Regions from separate parts of the Halorhodospira sp. 9622 genome, predicted to be linked through region 2. Evidence: riboswitches for the same ligand, from Rfam matches in the RefSeq annotation. Region 2 holds a riboswitch; each other region holds the start of a gene.
What was found. A riboswitch is a leader RNA that binds a small molecule or an ion and turns the genes downstream of it on or off. The one in region 2 is predicted to bind cobalamin.
Positions count from the first base shown of each region.

Region 1: another riboswitch for cobalamin. It lies ahead of LRG07_RS04240 (TonB-dependent receptor domain-containing protein); the one in region 2 lies ahead of LRG07_RS09770 (ABC transporter substrate-binding protein).
Region 3: another riboswitch for cobalamin. It lies ahead of LRG07_RS04340 (TonB-dependent receptor plug domain-containing protein); the one in region 2 lies ahead of LRG07_RS09770 (ABC transporter substrate-binding protein).

Region 1 covers NZ_JAJNRE010000005.1:50,512-55,846, reverse strand. Annotated here, with positions in the region: gene LRG07_RS04255 (cobalamin-binding protein) at 1-794, opposite strand, end outside; gene LRG07_RS04250 (Uma2 family endonuclease) at 818-1,393, opposite strand; gene LRG07_RS04245 (cob(I)yrinic acid a,c-diamide adenosyltransferase) at 1,552-2,121, opposite strand; gene LRG07_RS04240 (TonB-dependent receptor domain-containing protein) at 2,261-4,066, opposite strand; cobalamin riboswitch at 4,200-4,437, opposite strand; gene LRG07_RS04235 (cobalt-precorrin-6A reductase) at 4,537-5,292, shown strand.
Region 2 covers NZ_JAJNRE010000016.1:33,718-39,052, reverse strand. Annotated here, with positions in the region: gene LRG07_RS09785 (HD-GYP domain-containing protein) at 1-782, opposite strand, end outside; gene LRG07_RS09780 (trans-aconitate 2-methyltransferase) at 900-1,457, shown strand; gene LRG07_RS09775 (HD-GYP domain-containing protein) at 1,459-2,634, opposite strand; cobalamin riboswitch at 2,874-3,047, shown strand; gene LRG07_RS09770 (ABC transporter substrate-binding protein) at 3,189-4,304, shown strand; gene LRG07_RS09765 (iron ABC transporter permease) at 4,297-5,335, shown strand, end outside.
Region 3 covers NZ_JAJNRE010000005.1:70,143-75,477, reverse strand. Annotated here, with positions in the region: gene LRG07_RS04350 (ATP-binding protein) at 1-139, shown strand, start outside; gene LRG07_RS04345 (hydrolase) at 136-1,110, shown strand; gene LRG07_RS04340 (TonB-dependent receptor plug domain-containing protein) at 1,124-3,187, opposite strand; cobalamin riboswitch at 3,316-3,560, opposite strand; gene LRG07_RS04335 (cobyric acid synthase) at 3,669-5,117, opposite strand; gene cobO (cob(I)yrinic acid a,c-diamide adenosyltransferase) at 5,114-5,335, opposite strand, start outside.

The DNA.
Region 1 (5,335 bases), on a different contig from region 2:
CGCGGCGTCGGGCGCTGGATCGTCGAGGGCTGGACGAAGAAGAGGTTGTCCCTGGCGGTGGCCTCCAGGACGTCGTAGCGCCGCCACTCGTCCAGCCAGGCGTCGTCGGCCTCGCCCATCCCGCCGGCGACAATCGCCTCCGGGTCGGCCTCGAGGACGGACTCGGTATCCAGCCGCGGGGTCAGGCTGCCGAGATCGCCGAAGACGTTCTCGCCGCCGCAGATGCGGATCGACTCACTGATGATCTGCTCGTCGTTGATGGTCATCACCGGGTCCGGCCAGATCTGGTAAAAGACGCGCACCGGGTCGCGGCCGGCGTACTCGGCCTCGAGTTCCGTCACCGCGTCACGGAAACGGGCCGCCTCGGCCTCCGCGGTCTCCTCGCTGCCGGCCAGGGCCCCGAGCCGTTCCAGGGAGGTGGCGATCTCCTCAAGCTGCCGGGGATCGCTGCGGTAGAGCGGCACGCCCAGCGACTCGATGCGTTCGAGCTGGCTGCTGGAGTTGCCGCTGGTCCAGCCGATGACCAGATCCGGCTCATGGGCGAGGATCGACTCCATATCGAGCCGGTCGTAGCTGCCCACCCGAGGCAGATCGGCGGCCTCCTCCGGGTAGTCGGCGTGGCTGACCGCAGCCACCACATGATCGCCGGCGCCGGCGGCGAAGAGCAGCTCCGTCGCCCCAGGCGACAGCGCCACAATCCGCTGCGCCGGGGCCTCCAGGCAGACCTCGTGGCCAGCGTCGTCCTCCACACAGCGCTCGCCGGCGTGCACCGGCGCCCACGCCGCCAGCGACACCAGGAACCCGGCTGCGATGCCCCCTAGCGCGGCTCGGGCCCCGGCGGGGCGTCCTCGAAGACCTCGGCCCCGACGAGTCGCGCTTCCAGGCTGGCCAGCACCACTTCCTCGTGAGCCTCGTGCGGGTACAACACCCAGTGGCCCTGACCGTCCGAGCGGTAGAGTTCCAGGCTCCCGATCTCCGGGTCGATGAGCAGATACTCCCGCAGCGAGGGGAGCTTGCGGTAGGCGGCAAACTTGGCGCCCCGGTCGTAGGCCGCCGTGGAGGGGGACAGCACCTCCACCACGAGGCACGGCGCCTCCTTGTGTTCGGAGCGCTGATGATCGGTCGGATCGCAGGTGACCAGCACATCCGGATAGAAGAAGGCGTCGGCCGCCTCCACCCGGACCCTCATGTCGGCCATGAACGTACGGCATGGCCCCCCGCGCAGCTGCTGGCGCAGCGCGCTGGCCACATTGAGCGTCACGGTCACGTGCCGGTCCGAAGCCCCACCCACGGCGAAGATCTCTCCCGCCACAAACTCGTGCTTGAGGGGCTGCTCCGCCTCCCAGGCAAGGTACGCCTCGGCGGTCATCCCGGTTGGCTGCGGATCGGCCATGGCTGGAACCTCGGGATACACAGTCATCGCCAGTGTACCAGTGCCGCCACGCCTGCCCGACGCTCTTCAGCCGGCAGAGCCGCACCGCCAGCCGGCGCACCACGCACCCTGCTGCCATCACGTGTGTCCACCCTACCGTCGCGCCCACCATCGACACTTTACGCGCTCTCATCCGCCGCCCGCTGACCGGCCGGGCGCCAGAGCACCTCGCCGCCGTTCTCGTAGCGGGAGAGGACCCGGGCGACGACGAAGAGCAGGTCGGAGAGGCGGTTGAGGTAGGCCATGGACTCGGGCCGCACCGCCTCGTGGTGGCTCAGGGCCACGACCTTGCGTTCCGCACGCCGGCAAACCGCCCGGGCGACGTGGCAATCCGCCGTGGCCCGGCCGCCACCGGGGAGGATGAACTCCTTGAGATACGGCAGCGAGTCATTGAAGTAGGACAGCGCCGCATCCAGGCGATCCACGGCCCCCTCGGGGAACGCCTTGTGGCCGGGCACGGCCAGCTCGGCGCCCAGGTCGAAGAGCTCGTGCTGGACCTGTGCCAGCACCGGGGCCACGTCCTCGGGCAGCTCGTGGGCCAGCAGGCGCCCCAGGAAGCTGTTGAGCTCATCCACCTCGCCGAAGGCCTCGACGCGGTGGCTGTCCTTGTCCACCCGCGACCCGTCACCGAGGCCCGTGCGGCCCTCATCACCGGTGCAGGTGGCGATCTTGGAAAGTCGGTTTCCCATGGTTTCCTTCCTACTCCTCTAGCGGGGCGGGGCACCCGCACAGTAACGCGCCCGGTGCCCTGCGGCACCCTACGCCCCGTGCGGGTGCGCCGCGAATCGGGGTCTGCGTCGATGCATTCCCTCTATCGACACGCCCCGGTTAGTGCTGATTGAAGTGCAGAGAGACGAAGACCGCCCGGCCCGGTTGGTTGTAGCCATCCGCGGTCTCGTAGTCCTTGTCCAGGGCGTTTTCCAGCGTCCCGCGCAGGGTCCACTCCGGGGTGATGGCGTAGCTGGTGCGCAGGTTCAGGAGGCCGTAGCCGGAGACCCTTTCCCCACGATCAAAACTCCGGCCACGTGCAATGCCGGTCGCGCCAACTGAGAAGTCGCCAAGCTGTCGATCCAAGTCCAGGCGGAGTGACTCGTTGGGGCGCCGGGCAAGCTCGTCACCCGTCTCCCGGTCTTCGTGATCGAGGTAGGTGAAGGCGCCGGAGATCTGCCATTCCTGCCAGTGGGCACCCGCCTCCAGCTCGGCGCCGCGGATGCGGGCCTCATTGACGTTGACAGGAGGCCACCCCGAGATCAGATCGTCGATATCAGTCTGAAAAACGGCGAGATCCCAGTAAGAGTATCGGCCTGCCTGGCGAGCCCCGATTTCAAAGGACTCCGAGGTCTCCGGCTCCAGATCCGGATTGCCAAAACCCGGGAAATAGAGATCGTTAAACGTCGGCGCCTTGAAGGCTGTCCCATAACTCGAACGGAGCCGGAGTCGATCCGTCACATCGACCCCCCAGGCGACCTGACCGGTCACGTTGTCGCCGTAGGCCTCGTTGTCGTCGTAGCGCAGACTACTGCCGAGATCATGGCGGCTCAAGTCCAGCTCCAGCTGGGTATAGGCGCCGGCGTTGTAGCGACTGGTCTCGTCATAATCTTCGGCGGTGTCGACTTCCTCATCTCGCCAGTCCCCGCCGAAGGCCCAGACGTGCCCGGCGCCCCAATACAGCTCGTTCCGCCAACTCACCTCATGGCGCTCGGTGTAATACCAGTACTCACCGCCACTACTGTCGAAGGTATCCTGCTCGTCCTTCGCCTGGGAGACCGCCAGCTCGCTAAACCATCGGTCGGTTAGGTCCCCGCGGACACCGCCACGGAGAGCCTGGAAGACGTGGTCTGTCCAGTCCTCTTCACCATCGTTCGCATCGAATTCGGTCTCGCCTTGCGAGCGCATGCCCGTCGCGAAGAGTTCAGCACCACCGTTCAACCGATGGCTGAAACGGCCGCTGAAGCTGGTATTTTCAAAGCCGTCCGGGTCTTCATCCCCCGTTTCGTCGAGAACGTTGATTCCGTCCGTCTCGTAGTGGCTGGCCGAGAGCGCGTAGCGGCTCGCCGCGGTCCCGCCGGAGACGCCCACGCCGAATTCATGGGTATTGAATGAGCCGGCGCCGCCGAAGGCGCGGAAGCGCGGCGGCCCCTCCTCCCCCTCGCGGGTGAAGATCTGCACCACGCCGCCGATGGCATCGGCGCCGTAGACACTGGTTCTCGGCCCACGCACCACCTCGATGCGGTCGATCTCGGCCGGGGGCAGATACTGCCACGCTGCCCCGCCAAGTGTTGCCGAATTCATCGGCACCCCATCGACCAGCAGCAGGGTGTGGTCCGGGTTGGTGCCGCGCATGAAAAGACTGGTGTTTTTCCCGAAGGGACCGTTCGTCGTCAGGCTCGTCCCCGCCCGCCCCTGCAGCAGGTCCGAGACCTGCCGCGGCTGCTGGCGGTCGATCTCGTCGCGGTCAATCACGGAGACGGAGGACAGGGATTCGTCGACGGTCTGGGTCATTCGGGTTGGCGTGACCACGAGGGGGGCAAGTTGCGCCGACTCGCCGTCGGTATCGGCCATGGCCGGGACGCTGCTCACGATCAGGCCGGCCGCCACGCCCGCGGCGACCCGGCTGGTGGTGTTGCTGGACATATTTTCCTCCCTTCCGCGCGCCACCCGCACGCGCGTCGGTTCGGTTCCACCGCAGGGAGGAGGACAGAAATGGGGGGAGGGATCGCGCTTGCGCCCGGCAAACGGAGGCCTGCCCCGGTCTGCCGCCTCCCGCGGCACCTGGGTTCCCTCAGGCCGGTCTCCGGGCTCGTGGGTGGGGTCGGTGACCCCGGGCGAATCGCCTTCCCGCAGGGCCCGCCGCCGAACGACGGCGCCTTGCAGTGGCTTTGTGATCCGCCCCCCACCTACCGTTGCGGGGGCAGCGCCGGACTCGCCGCTAGGTGCGGCTGAACCGGTCTTCCCGTTTCACCCCGCCGCTGCTCGCGCGGGGCACCTGAGGAGCTTGGTACTCTAGGCAGCCTGGGCCCCGCCGTCAAACCGCCGCACCCCGACGTCCAAAGGAGACGTGATGCACCGCCACCGACTGGCACAGACCACTGCCCCGGCCCGCCATGGCGCCTGAGCCGCTGCGTGTCCTGCTCCTTGGCGGTACCGGCGAGGCGCTGGCACTGGGCCAGGCGCTGGAGCAGGAGCCCGGGATCGCCGCGGTCTATTCGGTGGCCGGGGTGACTCGCCGCCCCCGCCTGCCCCGCTTGCCGGTCCGTCGCGGCGGATTCGGGGGCGTTGCCGGACTGGCCGGGTACCTGCGCCAGCACGGTGTGCACTGCCTGGTCGATGCCACCCACCCCTTCGCCGCCGGCATATCGGCCAACGCGGCGGCGGCCGCCCGGCAAACGGGGACAACCCTGCTGGCAGTGCGTCGACCAGCGTGGCAACCGGGGCCGGACGAGCAGTGGCACCGGGTGGCCGATATGGCCGCCGCCGCCCAAGCGCTGGGTCCGCAGCCGGGCCGGGTGCTGCTGACCATCGGCAATCAGGAGGTCCCGGCCTTCTGCGCCGCGCCCCACCACCACTACTGGATCCGCTGCCTGGAGCCGCCGGAGCGGGTGCCGCCCGGAGCCCGGATCCTCTTCCAGCGCGGGCCGTTCCACTACGCCGACGAGTGCCACCTGCTCCGCGAGCACGGCATCGACACCCTGGTCACCAAGAACGCCGGCGGGGCCGCCACCCGCAGCAAACTCGATGCGGCCCGGGACTGCGGAGTCCGCATCGTGATCGTCGAGCGCCCGCCGGACCCGCCGGAGGCGGAGGTGGCCATCGACGTCGAGCAGGCGCTGGCGTGGCTTCGCCAAAAGCGGCAGGCCTGACAACCATCACTCTTTCCATGGATGAGTGGACGTTTACAGATCC
Region 2 (5,335 bases):
GTTAGGAGCCGTGCCCCGCGGCAGATTTGAGTACCGTGCAGGCCAGCCGGGTAGCCGCTGCCGTCGAGCCGTTCGTGGTGCTCGGCGACGACCCGGAGCCAGATCGGGTCCTCGACCCCGGCTGCCGACAGGCGTTCCACCGAGCGCAACGGGTGCTCTTCCAGGTCCCTGCGCTGGGCGTCGTCGAGTGGTGCACTCTGGCGATCAAGGCCATCCTGCGTCTCGAGCATACCGATGTTCGCCGAGAGGGCGGCGAGGACGATGGAACGCCGCTCGCTGTCCGGGATGTCCAACTGGCTGCCAACGACATCGCAAAGGATCGCCTGGCGGATCGGGTGGCGGATCGAGTAGGCGAACGCCTCATCGAGGTGGGCAGCCCCGATGGCCGCATCGGCGTCGCGCTCGACCAGGTCGCCGATACGGCTGGCGAGGTGGTCGAGGCGACGCAGGAAGCGGTCGTTATCCTCGCCCAGCCACTTGAAGGTCTCCTGCAGCGCGCGGGAGATCTGATAGATCAGGTCGAAGGGGTTGCGGAAAGCGGCCAAGGCGAGCTCGCGCCACCGCGAGACCCCGCCGGTCTCTTGACGCCGGGCGGCCACGTGGTAGGGCGTCCGGCCGATCTGCAGGAGCCGCTCCAGCTGCTCGCGGGAGCGCAGAATCGAGCCGCGCCGCAGCAGTAGGTGCCCGTAGGCGTCCTCGATGTCGTAGGGCACGGGCTTTCCGAGCGCCAGGTCGTCGGCTTGAACGGTGGCCCGCTTGGTGGGGATGGCCCGCTGGTTCATGGTCTCAGGCTCGTTGTCCGGCTCCGACCATTCTACCAGCCTATGCGTGGGTATACGCCCGCGGAACGAACCGGCCCTGGGCGGGGCTGTGCGAGACTCCATGGAGGAACGGTGTTTTTGGAGGCGTTGATTCTTGTCGTCATGCTGGGGGGCATGCTGCTGATCGTCGGCTACACGGTGGTCACGGGCATCTCGCCGCTGCCCTCCACACGTCTGGGGCAGGAGCTGGTGATTGCTGCGCTACCGGCCGAGCTCGAGGGAACGGTGATCGAGGCTGGCTCTGGATGGGGCGGGCTTGCCCGAGCGGTGGGGCGACGGTGCCCGCGGGCCCGGGTGATCGGGTACGAGCTCTCGCCGCTGCCGTGGTTGTTCGCCTGCCTGCTGCAGTGGATCCGGCCGGTGCCCAATGTCGAATTCCGGCGCCGCGACCTGCGCCAGGTGTCCTTCCGTGATGCCCGTGCGGTGGTTTGCTATCTGCACCTTGAGGCGATTCGCGAGCTCGAGCCGCGATGGCGCCGGGAGTTGCCCGCCGGGGCGCTGGTGGTGAGCAACACGTTCCGCATCCCGGGCTGGCAACCGTGCGCCGTGCACCGGCCGCCCGTGCGCCTGGACGCCCCGGTCTATCTCTACCGGATTCCGCGGGCCTGTCGCGCTCGTTTGGACGTGTGCGGCTAGCTCAGCGGTGGCCGTGGCGCTGTCTGATCGCCTCGATCTCGGCGCCCCGGCGCAGGAAAGCCTCCACGCACTCCCCGCACAGCTTGCCCGCCTTTGCCTCGGCGCGCAGGGTCTCGGCAGCCTCGGCGAAACCCCAAGGCCGTTTGTAGGGGCGCTCGCTGGTCAGGGCGTCGAAGACGTCGGCGACGGCCACAATGCGCCCCTCCAGCGGGATCTGCTCGCCGCGTGCACCGGTCGGATACCCGCTGCCGTCAAGGCGCTCGTGGTGGTAGGCGACGATGTTGCGCATGATGGCCGCCCGCCGGTCCTCGCTCAGCCCCAGCTCCTCGGTCATCGCCAGCACCATGGCCACGCCGCGGCTGACGTGCTCGCGCATCTGCGCGAACTCCTCGTCGGTGAGCCGGCCGGGCTTGAGCAGGATGCCGTCGGGGACGGCAATCTTGCCCACGTCATGCACCGGGGCGAACTGATAGACCATCTCGATGTATTCGTCGCCGAGACCGTGAGCTGCGGCCAGCTCGAGAGCGATCAGTCGGCTGTACTCCGCCATCCGGGCGAGGTGGCCACCGGTCTCGTCGTCCCGCGCACGGCCGAAGGCCATGGCCGTGCGCGCCGCGCCGCGCAGGGTCTGCGTGGTGCGGATGGAGGTGATGGCGAGCAAGCGGGCCAGGTCGATGTAAGGCGCCAGCCGCTCGACGACGGCCTCCGAGAAGTAGCCCGGCCGCCGGGAGTTGAGGAACAGGAAGCCGAAGAAATTCTCGTCGTGCTGCAGCGGCAGGATCATCCCGGCGCGCAACCCGCTCTCGCGGATGCTGACGGTGTGCGGTTTCGGGCTGGGGTGTTCCCGGTAGTCGTCGATGATGCGCACCTGCGGCGCCTCGGCCAGGGCGCGCAGGGTGGGGGCCTCGCCCAGCCGGGTCTCGTAGTGATCCAGGGGGCTGGGAGCATCGCCGCCGGCGCCGTAGGTCTTGAGACGGTTGGCGTCCGGTTCGTAGATGGCGACGGCGATGCGGTGGATCGCGCCGCCGGGCAGCGCTTGGTTGATATGGCAGCGCAGGCGTTCAAAGCGCTCGCTAAGGCGCAGGTGCGGTTCCTGGTCGCTCAGCGGCAGGGTATCCAGCGCGTCGGTGACTATGTCACCCGCCTGGGGGCAGGGTGAATTCGCGTCTGTGCCCATGACATCTCCGTCGGGGGGTCGGGAGGGGTCGCGGGCGTCCATACCCTTCTTTGATACGGCGCAATTGTGCCATAAAGTTCGAGGTTGTGGCCATCGGCCCGGCTGGGCGCCCGATCGGGCCGCGTTGACAGCTGCCCCGAGCCGGCCGTAGAGTCCAGCCTCCCCAGGTGACCTGGCAGTTACCATCGCTGCCGGGGCCGTTCCCCGCCGCGTGGTCCGCCCGACAGCGCCGGGGACGGTCGGGAAGTCGGTGCGCACTGCGGCCCGGGCGGGCGCAGGCAAGGCCGACGCTGTCCCCGCAACGGTAGGCGAGAGTGGGCGCTGCATCGCCACTGCATCCACGGTGTCCCTGGCACCCGGTGCGGGAAGGCGCGGCGCCCGGGGTTCGACCCCGCTCGCGAGCCCGGAGACCGGTCTGGGGGTCGCAGCCACACGGCGGGGAACCGTGCGTGGCGGTGACGGTAGCTTCAGCCGCGCCCTGTCCCAGCGCCACGGCGTGCCCGTTTCCGACCCGCTCCCCGCATGGCGTACTGGATCCAGTGACTGGAGGAGCCATGCACCGCAATCCATGCATCGCCCTCGTGGCCGGGGTCGGCCTTATCCTCGGCGGGTGTGGGGATGCCCTCGACGATGATCCGGATGGAGGGGGTGCCCGGGAAACCCGTGAGGTTGAGGATATGCTCGGCCGCAGCGTGGAGGTCCCGGAATCGGCCAAGCGGATCGCCACGGTCAATGTCGACGCCTTCCGCATGGCGCTCCACCTGGGGGTTGAGGAGCGCCTGGTGGGCATCCCGAGCGATATGTACGGCTCGCGTTTCTCCGAGGCGAAGCCCATCGAGGTCGAGGCCTTCGGGCGCCTTGACGAGGTGGCCATGGTCGGCGGCGGCCAGCCCGGTTCGGAGTTCAGTGCCGAGCGGGTGCTCGCCACGGAGCCGGATCTGTTTATCTACTGGGCCTTCAGCCGCGGTGATGACGATCAGGCGATGGCCGAACAGGCAGAACGCTACGAGCAACAGCTGGGCGTACCGGTGGTGGCGCTGAACACCCTGGGCCGGGAGCGGGCGTCGCAGGAGGCCGTCGAGGAGCAGATCGAACAGGCCTACCGGCTCCTCGGCGAAGTGTCCGGTCGCGAGGAGCGGGCCGAAGAGCTGCTCGATTTCTACCACGCCACGGTCTCCGCCGTGCAGCAGCGGGTCGCTGGCGAGCAGCCGCCTCGGGTCTATCTGGCCCACCGGCGCAATCTCTACAACCACGTCTCCTTCTACTTCCCCGTCGAGCTGCTCGGTGCCGAGATGGTCACTGCCGGCCGTGCCGGCGACGATGGCGAGGTCAGTGCCGAGGAGCTGCTGAGCTGGGATCCCCAGCATATCCTCCTCCACACACCGTCCCGAGCGAGTCGCGTGGAACGCGCCGAGGTGCTCGACGATGAGCGCTTGTCCGGTGTAGCAGCCATCGAGGCGGAGCGTATCCACCGCTTCAAGGGCACCTACATGGGCTGGGACCTGGCGACGGGGTTGATCGATCTGGTGCACATGGCTCGCGTCCTCTACCCGGAGGCCATGGCAGGCGTCGATCTCCGCGACCGCGGCGAGGAGATTCTGGAGGTCTTCTACGGCGACCCCGGTCTCTACGACCGGCTCATGGAGCTCAGCAGCCTCGAGGATGGCTGAGTTGACCGTCGGCACCCCCGTCCGGCCGGCGCCACCGCGGGGCCTCATTGACGACTACACGCGCGCGAACCGGGCCAAGACGCTGGTGCTGCTCGGCCTGGCGGCAGCCCTGGTGGCTACGGCGGGCTTTGGCTTGGCGCTGGGCCCGATGGGCATCCCGCTGAGCGAGGTGGTGCAGGCGCTGGTGGCTCGCCCGCTCGGGGCGTCGTGGGTCAGCGCGCAGACCGAGAACGTGGTCTGGAACATCCGCCTGCCGCGCCTGGCCACCGCGATGGTGGCCGGCATGGGGCTGGCGCTCGGCGGCGTCATCCTGCAGAGCCTGCTGCGCAATCCCATGGCCTCGCCGTTCACCCTGGGGATCGCCTCGGGAGCCTCGCTGGGGGCGGCGCTGGCGATCATTTTCGGCTTCTCGGCCTTCGGTGTTTACGGCATCGTCGGCAACGCCTTCCTCTTCGCCATGGCGGTGTCCCTGCTCATCCTGCTCATCGGGCAGTGGAAGGGGGCGACGCCGATGAGCCTGATCCTCGCCGGCATCGCCCTGATGTACTTCTTCGGGGCGACCACGACGCTGCTGATCTACTTCGCTGATGCCGACGCCACCCGAGAGGTCATGTTCTGGAGCGTGGGCAGCCTCAGCCGCGCCGACTGGGAGAGCTTCGTATTCATCAGTGCGGCGCTGGTGGCGACCCTGCCGGTCTTCCTCTGGAAAAGCGGCGATCTGAACCGGTTGCTGCTCGGTGACGAGACCGCCACCAGCTTGGGGATCGCGGTCGGTCCGCTGCGCATCGGCCTGATGTTCCTGGTCGCCCTGTTGGTTGCGGTCACCGTGGCGTTCACCGGCGGGATCGGCTTCCTCGGTCTGGTGGCGCCGCACCTAGCGCGGCTTTTGATCGGCTCGGATCACCGCTTCCTGATCCCGGCCACTGCCCTGATTGGCGCCCTGCTGCTGACGCTGGCGGATCTGGTATCGCTGCACGCCTTCGAATCGGTGGTGTTGCCCGTGGGGGTGGTCACGGCGTTCATCGGTTCGC
Region 3 (5,335 bases), on a different contig from region 2:
GTGGGTGGAGAGCGAACCCGGCGCCGGGGCCAGCTTCGTCTGCGAACTGCCGTGCGCCGGCGGCGAGCACAGCAACGTCACCGGCTACGTAGCGTTCACCGAACACGGACCGACATCCCCAGGAGAGGCATCCGCGTGACCGATCCGCAGCCCCCCGCCTTCCAACCGGCCTGGTGGCTGCCGGGCCGCCACGCCCAGACCGTCTTCCCGGCCCTGCTGCGCAGCCCGCCGCGGATCCCGCTGACGTCGGAGACCTTCGAGCTGCCCGACGGCGACTTTCTGGAGCTGGCCTGGGGCCCCCCGGGCCAGGGGCTGGCGATTATCGGCCACGGCCTGGGCGGCAGCAGCGACTCGGCCTACGTGCGCGGGCTGGTGGCCGAGCTGGCCCGGCGCGGTATCGGATCGGTGGTCCTGCAGTCGCGGGGGGCCGGGCGGCGGCCCAACCGCCACCGGCGCTCCTACCACGCGGCGGCCTGGGACGATCTGGAGGCGGTGGTCGCCGGCCTGGTCGAGCGGCGCCCCGGGCAGCCCCTGGCGGTGGTCGGCTTCTCGTTGAGCGGCTCGATGCTGCTCAACTGGCTGGCCGAGCGCGGCGACTGCCCGGTGGCGCTGGCCGTGGCCGTCTCGGTGCCGTTCGAGCTGGACCGCTGCGCCGACGCCCTGGAGCAGGGTTTTGCGCGCGTCTACCAGGCGTACCTGCTGCGCCGCCTGCGGGCGATGGCCGCGGCCAAGTTCGCCGCACGCAGCGATGCGCCGGTGCCGGTGGAGCGGATCCGGCGCATCCGCCGCCTGCGCGAGTTCGACGACCTGCTCACCGCGCCGCTGCACGGCTTTCGCGATAGCGCCGACTACTACCGGCGGGCCGGCTGCCGGCAGCGTCTCGGCGCCATCCGCCAGCCCACCCGGATCCTCCACGCGGCGGACGACCCCTTCGTACCATCGGAGACCATCCCGCAGGCCGACGAACTCGGCCCCGGGGTGTCTATGGAGCTGCAGCGCCACGGCGGGCACGTCGGCTTCGTCCACGGCACCCGGCCCGGCTACTGGCTGGACGGGCGGATCGCCGGGCTCATCGAGACCGCGCTCGGCAACCCGCCCTCTACCGGCTAGACCGGCGCCGGGCTCAGAAGCGCAGCGTCCCGGTCACCCGCACGTCCCGGCCCGGCTCATCGCGGATCTGCCACTCGTCGTTCTCCTCCACCGCCAGCGAGGTGTGCTCCGCATACTGCTCATCGAAGAGGTTGTGCACCGCCAGCGCCAGGGTCAGGCGGTCGTCGGCCCACGGCTGCCACTCGGCCTGTACGTCGTGGAGGTGGTAGCCGTCGCGCTCCGGCTCGTCGTCGGGCACGTCGGTGTGATCACCCACCCAGGTGAGCGTGTAGCCCAGGGTCAGGGTCTCGTGGGCCGCCCAGCGCTGATCGAAGACCAGGCGGTCACCGCCGCCCCCACCCAGGCGCCGGATCACCCCCACCGGGTCACCGTCGTCGTCGACGGCCTCGGCGCTGAGGAACGAAAGCCGGGCGTCGTAGGGGCCCACGCCCCAGGCGGCGCGCAGTTCGTAGCCACGCAGGCGGACCGGATCGGGGCGGTTGCGGATCTCGCCGACGAGCGGCTCGGAACGCCCGCTAGGGAAAGCCGGGTCACCGAAACTAAACGGGCTACCCCAGTCATCATTGCGCTCGATGCTGTTCTTGATGCGCGTCTCGAAAAGCGTCGCCTCAAAGTCGAAGCGGTCGCGGGCCGTGATCCAATCCCGCCCCTGGTAGCGCAGGCCGCCCTCCGTGCGGCGCGACTCCTCGGCCTCGAACGGCTCGCCGTCGTTGAGGTTGGTCTCTTCATCGTCGATGTAGGCCAGCCAGCCGATGGGCAGCACGCCGGCACCGCTGACCGCTTCGCCGTAGCCGGCGAACGCACTCCAGCCGGCGCTCATCTCCAGCTCGGCGCTGAGATTGGGCGAGACGGCGTCACCGTCCAGGTCCTGCTCCACCAGGTCCGTGTTGTAGTCGTCGAAGCGCAGCCCCGCCGAGAGGCGCAGCCGCTCCCAACGCATCCGGTTCTGCAGGAAGGCGCCGAAGTTGCGCGAGCGGTGGCTGAGCCGCGGACCGTCGGTCTGGCCGATGCGCCCATCCTCGGTGTAGTAGTCGAAACCGGCGGTGAGCCGGTGACGGGTCGGCCCGGCGTCCAGGGTGAAGGTGTTGCGCACGTCGCCACCGTGCTCCACGGCCCGGGTGGCGGTGCTGCGGTCCTGGCGCTCGAGGCGGTTGTCGTTGCGGTAGACACGGGCCTGCCAGTCCACGTGGGGGTCGGCCGGGCGGTAGCGGTGCTCTGCCGTCCAGGTCTCGCGCCGCTGCTCCTGGCCCACCGGATCCTGCCGGGTGGTCTCGCGCGGGTCGCCGAAGTCACTGCCCCAGGAGCCGTAGTGGTGGTCCCCCTCGAAGGTGTTGCGCTGCACGCCGAAGCGCAGCTGGTGCCCGCTGGCCGGAACCCGGCTGATGCGGGCCAGGTAGTCGCGGTCGCGGCCGCCGGAGTACGGCATGCTCCCGCCGCCGCCAACGCGGTAGTCATCCCGGTTGACCGCACCGATGTGGGCCAGGACGCCCCAGTCGCCGCCCAGCCGGCCGAAGGCGGTGGCCGAGCCGCGCTCGGCCTCGTCGGCGCTGGCGTAGCCAGCGCGCAGGCGGGCCCCGATCTCCTCGTCGGGGTCGAGCAGGTCCTGGGCATCCACGGTCTCAAAGCGAACCGACCCCCCCAGGGCACCGGGGCCCTGGTCCGCCGCCGGACGCGGGTCGAGATCGGCCGACCGCAGCAGGTCCGGGTCGAGGCCGGTCAGGCCACCGCGGTGCTGGTGAAGATTGCGCCCCTGGCGGGCGCCGTCGACGCTGACGTTGAGGTTGCTCGACTCGACACCGCGCAGGTAGAGGCGCTGGGCGTTGCGGCTGCCGCCACCGACCCCGGCCGAGGCCTCGCCGCGGAAGATCTCGGCGCTGCTGGAGGCCTGGCGGCGCTGCAGGGCTTCGCTGTCCGCGCCGCGTCCCAGGGGATCGCCGCCGGCCTCGATGCGCACCGGCGACAGATCGGTGGAGGAAGCGATCGGTTGGTCATCGTCCGCGGCGTGGGCCGGGACCGACACCGCCGTGGCCAGCAAGGCACCGAGCAGGCGCCCGGGTTTTCGATCGTTCGGATTCATGTTCAGCGCTCCTCGTCTTGCGACGGGCGCTGGCGACTCAAACTGGGGGAGCGACGACGGCTGCAGCGCCGCCGCCGGACGGATGGGATCACCGGCAAGCTCACCCCCAGGCGCGCCGCCCGCACGCCGTTTCGTGGGTTGCTGTGGGCCGGTCTCCGGGCTCGTGGGGGGACGCTGGATGCGTCGTTGCGGATCGCCTTCCCGCGAGGGCCGCCGGGTGACGGCTGTCTCGCAGTGGCCTGTGATCCGCAGGCCCCACCTACCGTTGCGGGGGCAGCGCCGGCTTCACTGCTGGGTGCAGCTGGACCGGACTTCCCGTTTAACCCCAGGCGATCCTGTTGCGCCTGCGGGCACCCACATCGAAGTCGCGGAGTTTAGGCAGGCTGATCGGCCGGTTGCAAATCGACGAGCCGGACAGTTCGTCGCAGGGGGCGCGATCCCCGTGCCCACCCCCCGGGGGATGCACCGACGGAACGCGCACCTAGCCCGCCGGCCGCCCCGGCACGCCGAGCGCCTCCAGCCAGGCGGGTTCCAGGGCCTGCTCCAGGGTGTCGGCAAGGCGATCCAGCTCCGCCTCGATGCGCGCCTGCTCGTCGCCACCCTCGCCCTCCAGGGCGAACCACTCCACCAGCAGGGCGCGGCGGAACGGCCCGCTGTCGAAGAGCCGGTGGAGGTAGCTGCCGAGCACGCGGCCGTCGTCGGAGCGCGCCACGAAGGGGAAGAGGCCCTCTTGGGCGCCGGTGACACCGTGGTGGATCTCGTAGCCGGTGACGGTCACCGGCGCCGGCCACTCGGCGTGGCCGTGCACCTCGGCCAGCTGCTTGGTCGCCGCCAGGCGGGTGCGCACCGGCAGCAGGCCTAGGCCCGGGGCGCTGCCGCCGCCCTCGACCCCTTCCGGGTCCTCGATGTGCTCGCCGAGCATCTGCAGGCCGCCACACAGGCCGACCACCCGACCTCCATACCGACAGTGGCGCAGCAGCGCCTCGGCCACGCCGGATTCACGCAGCCAGGCCAGATCCGAGAAGACATGCTTGGAGCCGGGCAGGACGACCAGGTCCGCCCCGTCGAGATCCCGCGGCTGCCGGGCGAAGCGGACGTGGACCCCCGACTCCGCATCCAGGGCGTCGAGATCGTCGTGGTTGCTCATCCGCGGATAGGCCACCGCCACCACCTGCAGGGCGCCGCCGGAGCCGCGCGGCCCAGCCATCCGGTAGGGGGCGTCCTCCTCGGGCAGGTGCAGATCGGGCACCGCCGGGACCACGCCGATCACCGGCACGCCCCCGCGCTCGGCGAGCTGCGCCGGCGCCTCGCCGAGCAGCTCGGGGCTACCGCGGAAGCGGTTGATGATCAGTGCCTCGACCCGGCGCCGGTCGGCCACATCAAGCCACTCCAGGGTGCCGAGCAGGGAGGCGAAGACGCCGCCGCGGTCGATATCGCCCACCAGCCAGACCGGGACGTCGGCGGCCTCGGCAAAGCCCATGTTGGCGATGTCCCCCTGGCGGAGGTTGGGCTCCGCCGGCGAGCCGGCCCCCTCGACCAGGACCACGTCGTAGGCGCCGCGCAGACGCTCGAAGGACTCGAGCACCGGCGGCAGCAACGGCTGGCGGGCCTCGCGGAAGGCGCGCGCCTCGAGCCGCCCGGTGACCTGGCCCTGGAGCACCACCTGGGCGGTGCGCTCGGCCTCGGGCTTGAGCAGCACCGGGTTCATGTCGGTGTGCGCCGGCACCCCGGCGGCCAGGGCCTGGAGCCACTGGCCGCGGCCGATCTCGCCGCCGTCGCGGGTGACCGCCGCGTTGTTGCTCATGTTCTGCGGCTTGAACGGCGCCACGCGGACCCCGTGGCGGGCGAGCAGGCGGCAGAGACCGGCGACCAGCGCCGTCTTGCCGGCGCCGGAGCAGGTGCCCTGGAGCATGAGGGTGCGGGCGCTCACCACTCGATCCCCGGCTGGGCGCGCACCCCGGCCTCGAAGGCGTGTCGCACGGCGCCTACCTCGCTGACCGTATCCGCGGCGTCGATCAGCGGCTGCGGCGCGTGACGGCCGGTGACCACCACGTGCTGTTCGTAGGGCCGCCGGGACAGATCATCCAGGACCTCGCCCAGTTCCAGGTACTCGTAGCGCAGGACGATGCACAGCTCATCGAGCACCAC